Regions from separate parts of the Streptomyces sp. NPDC059832 genome, predicted to be linked through region 2. Evidence: riboswitches for the same ligand, from Rfam matches in the RefSeq annotation. Region 2 holds a riboswitch; the other holds the start of a gene.

Region 1 (4,957 bases), on a different contig from region 2:
CTACATCATGTCGTTCCTGGACCGGACCAACATCGGCCTGGCCAAGGAACGCCTGGAGGTCGACCTGGGCATCTCCGCCGCGGCCTACGGGCTGGGCGCGGGGCTGTTCTTCCTCACCTACGCGATCTCCGAGGTGCCCAGCAACCTGATCATGTACCGCGTGGGCGCCCGTTGGTGGATCACCCGGATCATGCTGACCTGGGGCGTCATCTCCGCCTGCATGGCCTTCGTACAGGGTGAGAAGTCCTTCTACGCCATGCGGCTGCTGCTCGGCGCCGCCGAGGCCGGGCTGCTGCCGGGCATCCTGCTCTACTTCACCTACTGGTTCCGCTCCGAGATCCGCGGCAGGGCCATCGGACTGCTCCTGCTCGGCGCCTCCATCGCCAGCGTCGTCGGGAACCCGCTCGGCGGACTGCTCATGGAGATGGACGGGCTCGGCGGCTGGCACGGCTGGCAGTGGATGTTCGTCATCGAGGGGGTCCCCTGCCTCTTCCTGGCATTCGCCATCTTCCGGTTCCTGCCCGACGGCCCGGCCAAGGCGCCCTGGCTGACGGCGGAGGAGGCCCGGCTGGTCCAGGACGCGGTCACCCGCGAACAGGCCGAGGGCGCCGAGGCGGCCGGCAACGGCTCCGGATCCGGCTCCCTGCTGACGGTGCTGCGCGACAAACAGATGCTGCTGGCCATCTTCGCCAACTGGACCCACCAGGTCGCCCTGTACTCCGTCGTCTACTTCCTGCCCGGCATCATCGGCGGCTGGGGCGATCTCTCGCCGTTCACCATCGGCCTGCTGACCGGACTGCCCTGGCTCACCGCGGCCGTCGGTGCCGTACTGGTGCCGCCGCGCGCGACGACACCCCGGCGCTCCCGCAACTTCGTGGTGGTCGGACTGCTGATGATGTTCACCGGCCTCATCGTCGCCGCCGTCGCCGGTCCCGTGATCGCCCTGCTCGGCTTCTGCTTCACCGGCCTGGCGTTCTTCGTCGTCCAGCCCCTGCTGTTCAACTTCCCCGCCACCCGGCTCTCGGGCAAGACCCTCGCCGGCGGCCTGGCCCTGCTCAACACCATCGGCATCACCGGCGGCTTCGTCGGCCCGTACATCATGGGCTACGCCGAGGACGCCACCGGCAACCATCTGTCCGGCCTGTGGGTGTCCATCGTCCTGCTGGCCCTCGGCGCAGTGGCGGCCACGCGGCTGCGCTTCTCCCCCAAGTCCTGAAGCGCGCTCCGGGGCGCGGGCCGGCCCGGGACCTCCCCATCGGCCGGGGCGGTCCCGCGGGCGCCCGCGCCCCGGAGCAGGTCCGGTTCCAACCTGACCACCTTGCCCCCGGAGACATCGGCCGCGCCCCACGGCCCGAGCCGGACGGACCGGGACCTGCCACGGCGACTCCCGGACGACGCGCGCCCTGGACCGACATCGTTGCCGATGTACGTGTGCTCGGCGCCGGTCCCGCATCCCGCGCCGTTCACGCTGTCTGCGATCCCTCTCGGGCGCACGTGCGCCCGTCAGTTGAAAGTCGTGTCGGAGAAATTCTGCTGCTGCCCCTGGATGACCGGGCCGGTCCGGGCGCCCTCGCTGACGCTGTTGTGAACTGTCACGGTCGGCACACCCGCCGCTGCGGGGGCGAGTTCATCCAGCAGGAGTCGCAGTTCCTGTGCTGCCGCCGGGTCCGCCCGCAGCGCTCGACGCAGTCTGAGCCGCCACTCGTCCTCGATGTCCTCCGCGACATCCGGCGCCTCACCGTCACGGGCCGAGATGAGTTCCGCCCGGGACGCTTCGAGTTCTTCGTCCACACCACCGGTTTCCTCGCCCCGAGCGAGGAAACGTGCCACTCGCGCCCGCGTCTGTGTCCAGGCGTCCGAGACCATGAGCCCCATCAAGGTCGTCGCCCCCGTCTCCGCCAGCGCCGCCAACTCCGCTTCCACGATGCCCCCGTTGTGTCGCCGTCGCGCTGCGCGCGTGTGAAGTTGCTCCTCCCACGGTAGAGAGCGGACGAGCGCTTCGGAAGCACGCCCAGGGGCGCGGCGCGGCCGAGAACCAGCCATCGGGTCGAGGATCACCGAGGCGGCGGTGTCACGCCGCTCGGGGAAGGTGCGACGCCGGAGGGTCGTGTGGCGGCCGGTGGTCCGTCGCGCGCCCCTTCAGCCTGCCCGGCCGGACCGATCCCGTGGCTCATGTCACGTTCCGGAATGTGAACTGCGGTGCCCCGGGAGCGATCCGCCCTCTAGTCTGGCCGGTGCAGCTGGTTCGCCCTGCCCGCCAGGCAGGCGCGTCGTAAGAGGGAACCCGGTGGGAATCCGGGACTGCCCCGCAGCGGTGAGCGGGAACGACCGCCGTCATACGCACTGGATCCGGACGGATCCGGGAAGCGACGGCCAGTAGGTGTCTGCCCTCGGCAGATGTGCCCGCGAGTCCGAAGACCTGCCCGTTGCCCGCACGCGACCCCTCGTGTGCGGATATCCCGGTGACCTCGTGGGCGGGTCGGCGTACATACCGGACGGAAGACCGCACCCATGGCGTGCGCATCCGTCCGGTTCGTCATCCCTTCGCGTCCGTGTCCCGTCCCGGGATCTCAAGGAGTCATCTCGCGAAGGAGATTTCCGTGACAGCACAGCCCGCAGCCGCGGCAGCACACGCCACCGTGTACGGCTACCCCCGCCAGGGTCCGGACCGGGAACTGAAGAAGGCCATCGAGGGTTACTGGAAGGGCCGGGTCACCGCCGACGCCCTCCGGGAAACGGCGGCCGGCCTGCGCCGGTCCAACTGGCGGCAACTGGCGGACGCCGGTGTCCACGAGGTGCCCACCGGCGACTTCTCCTACTACGACCACGTCCTGGACACCAGCGTCATGATCGGCGCAGTCCCCCGCCGGCACCGTGAGGCCGTCGAATCCGACGCGCTCGACGGCTACTTCGCGATGGCCCGCGGCACCCAGGACGTGGCGCCGCTGGAGATGACCAAGTGGTTCGACACCAACTACCACTACCTCGTCCCCGAACTCGGCCCGGACACCGTCTTCACCACCGACTCCACCAAGCAGGTCGCCGAGCTGAAGGAAGCCCTCGCGCTCGGACACACCGCCCGGCCGGTGCTCGTCGGCCCCGTCACGTACCTGCTGCTCGCCAAGCCCGCCCCCGGGGTGGCGGCCGACTTCGAACCGCTCACCCTGCTGGACCGTCTGCTGCCGGTCTACGCGGAGGTACTCGGCGATCTGCGCGCCACCGGCGCGGAGTGGGTCCAGCTCGACGAGCCCGCACTGGTCCAGGACCGGACGCCGGCCGAGTTGAACGCCGCTGCCCGCACGTACCGTGAACTCGGCGGCCTGACCGACCGGCCCAAGCTGCTCGTGGCCTCGTACTTCGGCCGGCTCGGCGAGGCGCTCCCCGTACTGGCGAAGGCCCCGGTGGACGGACTGGCACTGGACTTCACCGACGCCGCCGCCGCCAACCTCGCGGACCTCGCCACCGCCGGCGGGCTGCCCGGCAAACGGCTCGTCGCGGGCGTGGTCGACGGCCGCAACATCTGGATCAACGACTACGAGAAGTCGCTGGCCACCCTCGCCACACTTCTCGGCCTCGCCGACCGGGTCGACGTGGCCGCCTCCTGCTCCCTGCTGCACGTCCCCCTCGACACAGCACCCGAACGGGACATCGACCCCCAGGTCCTTCGCTGGCTCGCCTTCGCCCGGCAGAAGACCACCGAGATCGTCACTCTGGCCAAGGGGCTGGCCAGGGGCACCGGCGCCATCGCCACGGAGATCGCCGCCAACCGGGCCGACCTCGCCTCACGCGCGCACTCCCCCCTCACCCGCGACCCCGCCGTACGCGCCAGGACCGCGGCCGTCACCGACCTCGACGGCCGTCGCTCCCAGCCGTACACCGAGCGCGCCGCCGCCCAACGGGCCCACCTCGGACTGCCGTTGCTGCCCACGACCACCATCGGCTCCTTCCCGCAGACCGACGAACTGCGCACGGCCCGCGCCAACCTGCGCGCGGGCCGGATCGACACGGCCGGTTACGAGGAGCGGATCAGGGCCGAGATCGGCGAGGTCGTCGCCTTCCAGGAAAAGGCCGGCATCGACGTCCTGGTGCACGGCGAACCCGAACGCAACGACATGGTCCAGTACTTCGCCGAACAGCTCACCGGCTACCTCGCCACGCAGCACGGCTGGGTCCAGTCCTACGGCACCCGCTACGTCCGGCCGCCGGTGCTCGCGGGTGACATCTCCCGCCCCGAACCGATGACGGTGCGCTGGACCTCGTACGCCCAGTCGCTCACCGACCGTCCGGTCAAGGGCATGCTGACCGGGCCGGTCACCATGCTGGCCTGGTCCTTCGTCCGCGACGACCAACCGCTCGGCGACACCGCCCGGCAGGTCGCCCTCGCCCTGCGCGACGAGGTCGACGACCTGGAAGCCAGTGGCACCTCGGTCATCCAGGTCGACGAACCCGCCCTGCGCGAGACCCTCCCCCTGCGCGCGGCGGACCACGCCGCTTACCTGGAGTGGGCCACCGAGTCGTTCCGTCTCACCACCAGCGGCGTGCGTCCGGACACCCAGATCCACACCCACATGTGCTACGCCGAGTTCGGCGACATCGTCCAGGCCATCGACAACCTCGACGCCGACGTCATCAGCCTGGAGGCCGCCCGCTCCCACATGCAGGTCGCCCGCGAACTCGCCGCGCACGGCTACCCGCGCGAGGCCGGACCCGGTGTCTACGACATCCACTCCCCGCGCGTGCCCGATGCGGACGAGGCCGCCGCCCTGCTCCGCAAGGGGCTCAAGGCCATTCCCGCCGAACGGTTGTGGGTCAACCCCGACTGCGGTCTGAAGACACGCGGCTGGCCCGAGACCAAGTCGTCCCTGGAGAACCTGGTCGCCGCGGCCCGCACGGTACGCGGGGAGCTGCCCGCGTCCTGACGGCAGGCGCCCGACGGGCCGGGGCGCCCACGAGCGCC
Region 2 (4,957 bases):
TCTCGACGGATTCGCCGAGGCGGAACCGGACTTCGACGGTGAGGGCTTCTTGTCCCCGGACGGCTCGGGTCCGGTGTCGGTGCCCGGTGGCAGCCCGGGAGCCCGGTCGGTCGCTGCGGGCTTCCCGGCGTTGCCGTTCGGCCGGGTGTTGTGGGCGCGCAGTTGGTCGGGAGTGAGCTCGGGCCGGCCCGTGGTGCCACCGATGTCGGTGCCGCCGAAGATCCACAGATCGACGCTGCCGGGCTTCGGCTTGTAGAGCATGGCGCCGAGCCGGCTGTACTCCCAGGTGTTCGCGCCCGGGTCGGCGTGCCAGTACGACCAGTAGGCGGAGGCGGGTGGCGTCAGGACGCAGTCGTCCTGCTCGGGTGTCGGGTACTGCTTGCCGCCCCGGTGTCCGCTGTACCCGATGCGGCAGATGAACGCGGGGCCGTCGTGGCCGGTGCCGGTGGTGCGCCAGCCGCCCTGGTTGAGCAGCTCGTAGCCGGTCGTGGGTGTGGTACCGCAGGAGCGGTAGACCGGGCCGCCCCAGTGGCTGAAGTCGACGGCGAGGACGGCTCCGGATGTGGTGGTGCACCGGCCCATGGGCTGCGGATCCGCCGCCGCTGACGGCGCGTTGGCCGTCAGTACGGCGGTCGACAGCAGGAGCGCTGCCGACGCCTGTACGGTCCTGCGTCGCACGGGGGCAGTCATATCCGCCCCCCGGTGGCTGCCCGGCGGCGGGCCACGACGACCACGCGCCACCCGGCACCGACGAGCACGGCCGCGAGACCGACGAGCGCACCGATCCCCGTGCCGGTCGAGGCCAGCGCTCCCCCGCCGGAGCCGCCCGCGTCGGTGTCGACGATGCCGCCCGCCCCTCCTGTCGTGTCCCCGGGGGTGACGATCTGCGGGGTGGCGGCACCGGGGCTGGGCGTGGGCTGCGGCGTGGTGCCGGTCAGGCTGCGCTCCAGGGTGCCGAACGAGACACCCGTCGCCCCTCCGACCGCCTGGGTGGAGGCGCGCAGGTCGGATCCGCGCTGCCCTTCCTTCGCCACGTTGAACCCGCCGTCGTTGTTCTGCTGGCCCGCGAGGAACTTCCGGGCCTTGGCGATCTCGGTGGCATACCGCTTCCCTTCCAGGGCGAGCCCCTGGACGGCGAGGGCGGCGGAGTTGACGGAGTCGCCGGCCGCGCCCGGGAAGCCGCCGTCGGACAGCTGCTTGCTCGCGATCCAGGTCAGCGCCTTGTCGACGGCCTTGTCGGCCTTTTCACCACCCACAAGGTCCAGCGCCATGGCCGCGATGGCGGTGGAGTCGACATCGGCGTCCCCCGTGGCGGGAATCAGGCTGGGCCAGGCACCACTGCCGTGCTGAAGGCTCGCCAGGTACGCGATCGGCTTCTGGGCGGCTGTCTTCTCGTCGGCTCGCAACTGGGCCATGATCGCCAGCGACTGGGCGAAGACGGAAGGGGCATAGGTGTAGGCCCCCTTGGCGGCACAGCTGCGGTCCGGAGCCTTGCTCGGCCCGGTGCACACCGCCTTGTCGAGAGCGGCGACGAGGTCCTTGCCGCCGAAGGAGCGCGGGTCCCGGCCGACGGCCTCGGCCAGCAGAGCGACCTTGCCGATGGAGCCGCCGAGTGCGTACTTCGTACCTGTCCCGGTCCAGTCCTGGAGGGTCCTGCCGTCGCCGTCCTTGCCGCCGTCGTCGAGGAAGTCGACGATGCCGCGGAGCTTGTCGTTGTCCAGTCCGGTGGCCGCGAGTGCGTAGGCGCCGTCGATGGTGAGGCCGAAGTCGGCGCGGGAGGCACCTGGGCCGGCCGCGTAGTACCGGCCCTGCTTGAGGTTGGCCGCGCTGGTGAGGTAGCCCACGCCCTTCTTCAGGTCGGGGCCTTCGCTGGCCGGGAGGGTCGGGCCGCCGGGCGGTCCGGTCGTCGGCGGGTCCGTCGGGTCCGGCTTCTTCGCCGTGAGCCGGGTGAGGTCGGTGTCCGCCCCGGCCAGGACCGCCGGGCCGGTCGGGTAGAGGGCCGCGACGGTGGCGCCCTCGTCGAAGCCGAACCCGCCGCCGTCCAGCTGTTCGCGCGAGAGCCAGGAGACGGCCGCATCGGCCTGCGCGGTGTCGCCGAGAGCGCGGAGAGACTGCGCGGCGTACCCGGTGGCGTAGACGCTGCCGGACGTGGCCCCGGTGTAGCCGGGGAAGGAGCCGTCCTCGCGCTGCGCCTTCTTGAGATAGGTCCGGGCCTTCGTCACCGCCGTGTCCTGGCCGTGCGCCTCATGCAGCGCGAGGGCCACAAGGCCGGTGGTGGCGGGATCGCCGTCGCAGTTCTCGCCGGGGCGGATCAGGATGCTGGTGACCCCGCCGTCGTCGCACTGCAACTGGGTCAGCCGCTCGACGGTCTCGGCCGGAGGTTCGGTGCCGTCCCGGAGCAGGGCGAGCACGGCAAGTGCCTGTCCGTCCGCGTAGGTTGCGTTCCTGAAATCGCCCTTGCCGGTACAACCGGGGGTGGGACTGCCCGAGTCGGGGCCCGCGGCACAGATGTTGTCCACGAGGTCGGCGATCAGGTCGTGGCCGCCGAAGCGGTGCGGGTCGGCGCCCGTGACCTCGGCGAGAAGGGCCAGGCGTGCCGCGGCCGCCGCGTCGGGGGCCTGGTCCTTGCCCGACGGATAGGTGTAGTCGTCGGTGTGGGAGGCGAGGAAGGCGGTGATCTTGTCGAGAGTCGCGCTGTCGCCGTCCGCCGCGGCCAGCGCGTAGGCCGCCTCGGTGGTCAGGAGGTAGGCGGGGGTGTCGGCGCCGTCGTCAACGACGCGTTCGCCGTCCTTGAGCGTGCCGGCGACCCAGGTCGCCGCCGCCGCCACGTCGATCTCCCCGGCCGGGACCGTGGGCGTGCCCCCGGGGTCAGGAGTCCCGGTGCCGCCACCGGCGCGCACCTCGTCGGGGGTGAACGTCGGCTTGCCGGTGGTGCCGCCGATGTCGGTGCCGCCGAACACCCAGGCGTCGACGTCGCCGTCCTTCGGCTTGCGGTCCATGGCTCCGTACTGGCTGTACGTCCACGTGTGCTGGCCCGGCGAAGCGATCCAGTACGACCAGTAGGCCGTGGCCGGCGGGGTGAGTACGCAGGACTCCTGGTCCGTGGTCGGGTACTGCGTACCGGAGCCGAGGCCGATGCGGCAGATGAACGCCGGGCCGTCGTGCTGAGTGCCCTCGGTGGTGAATCCCGCCTCGTGGAGGAGTTCGTATCCGGTCGTCGGCGTCGTGTCGCAGCCGCGCTCGACCTTGCCTGCGAAGGGGCCGAAGTCGACAGCGACGATCGCGCCCTTGGTGGCTGTGCAGTCGCCGAGCGGGTCGGCCGCGGCCGGGGTGATGGTGATGAGTGTCACGCACATGGCAAGCAACAGGAATGCCACTGGTTTCAGGGACAGGCATGCCCTGCTCCCCGCCTGTCGGTCTCTTCGTTGTGCGGTCCCCACCGCAGCCCCCTCGCCTCTGTCTCCGTGGGGACATGAACGTGGCTGAGGCGGCCTCGGCCACGCGTGGTTCACCGCATGGCAGGGCTGGTCGACCACGCCGTAGTCCACGACGGCGCTTCTCGCTGAAGATCAGGCTCCAGGCATTCCGGCTCGCCCGGTGCTACCGGGCCTACGGTTGCGGGTCAGCGCCGGATTCTGACCGGCTTCCCCTGGAACTCAGTGCGTATGAGCCGGATTGGAGCACGCAGAGTGATACCTCGTCAAGACACCGGCCAGGGACGTGGAAGGGCCGCCTGAGGGGCATCTGGCGGGACGGCAGCGCGTCCGGTAGCGTCCTGCGCTGCCACGTGGGGGAACCCGGTGAGAGTCCGGGGCTGACGCGCAGCGGTGTGGGACGGCTGGGGCCGTTCCGAGCCCGAATGCCCAGGCGGCGACGCACCACAGGAAGCCGGTCCACGCGTTCGGGCGGCGGCCCTGCCTGCTGTTGTCTCCCGCCCGGGAAGGCCGTGGGCCCAGGGCGGCGCGCCCCTCATCCCAGGAGCAGGCCATGTCCCGTCCTTTGATCCCACGTCGTCTTGCGTTCACGGCGACCGCCTCCGTCGGGGCGCTCTGTCTGAGCGTCCTGCCGGCCGCTGCCACTGCCACACCGGTCCAGATCGCCACGTCGAGGACGAACGGTGTCACGTACCTCAAGTCCCTTCAGTCGTCGGATGGTTCCTACGCCGGGGCCGGACTGTCGAACGAGTGGGCGTTCAGCGCGCTCGCCTCCGCCGGCACCGCGGCCGTCGACGTCACACCTGGCGGCGACACCACGAAGAACGCGAGATCCGTGTACCGAACCCTGCTGTCGACGGCCAGCTGGCCGTCCGCGACGCCGGTGGTCACCGACTACGAACGCGCCACCCTCAACTCCTACGCGGCGGGCATCGACCCGGCCCGCGTCTCCGCCTCACGCAATCTCATCGGCGACATCTACAGCTACTGGCAGAAGGCCGAGCCCGGATACTTCGGCCCCTCGGCGAACTTCAACGGGACCGTGTTCGCCGCGCTCGCCCTCGGCGGCGCCCGGACGCAGGCGGGAACGCAGCGGATACCCAAGTCCCTGCGCGACTCCCTGATCACCCGCATCCGCGCCAACCAGCACAACGACGGCGGCTGGAACTACGGCAAGGCCGAAGGTGATCCGGGACAGCTCGGCTCGGCCGGCGATGTCGACATGACCGGCGCCGCGATGGCCGCGCTCTGTGTCTCCGGCGTCCCGAACACCGATGCGGACATCGTCCAGGCCAAGGCGTTCCTCAAGAGCAAGCTGGTGCCGGGCAGTGGTGCGTTCAACGCCATGTTCGGCGTCAACACCGACTCCAACGGCTGGGCCGTCTCGGGGCTCAACGCCTGCGGCATCAACCCGCAGACCGGCGATTTCCTCACCTCCGCGGGCAGGACACCCGTGGACTTCCTCATCGCTCAGCAGTTCAACCCCGGTGGCGGCTTCAAGTACCTGCCTGGTGACACCGAGC

The links. A riboswitch is a leader RNA that binds a small molecule or an ion and turns the genes downstream of it on or off. The one in region 2 is predicted to bind cobalamin.
Region 1: another riboswitch for cobalamin. It lies ahead of metE (5-methyltetrahydropteroyltriglutamate--homocysteine S-methyltransferase); the one in region 2 lies ahead of ACFV8T_RS28750 (prenyltransferase/squalene oxidase repeat-containing protein).

What each region holds. Positions count from the first base shown of each region.
Region 1 covers NZ_JBHWIY010000022.1:334-5,290, forward strand. The annotation lists gene ACFV8T_RS30425 (MFS transporter) at 1-1,216, shown strand, start outside; gene ACFV8T_RS30430 (hypothetical protein) at 1,504-1,923, opposite strand; cobalamin riboswitch at 2,225-2,442, shown strand; gene metE (5-methyltetrahydropteroyltriglutamate--homocysteine S-methyltransferase) at 2,601-4,919, shown strand.
Region 2 covers NZ_JBHWIY010000019.1:80,771-85,727, reverse strand. The annotation lists gene ACFV8T_RS28755 (hypothetical protein) at 1-690, opposite strand, end outside; gene ACFV8T_RS28750 (prenyltransferase/squalene oxidase repeat-containing protein) at 687-3,356, opposite strand; cobalamin riboswitch at 3,558-3,698, opposite strand; cobalamin riboswitch at 3,791-3,865, shown strand; gene ACFV8T_RS28745 (hypothetical protein) at 3,988-4,957, shown strand, end outside.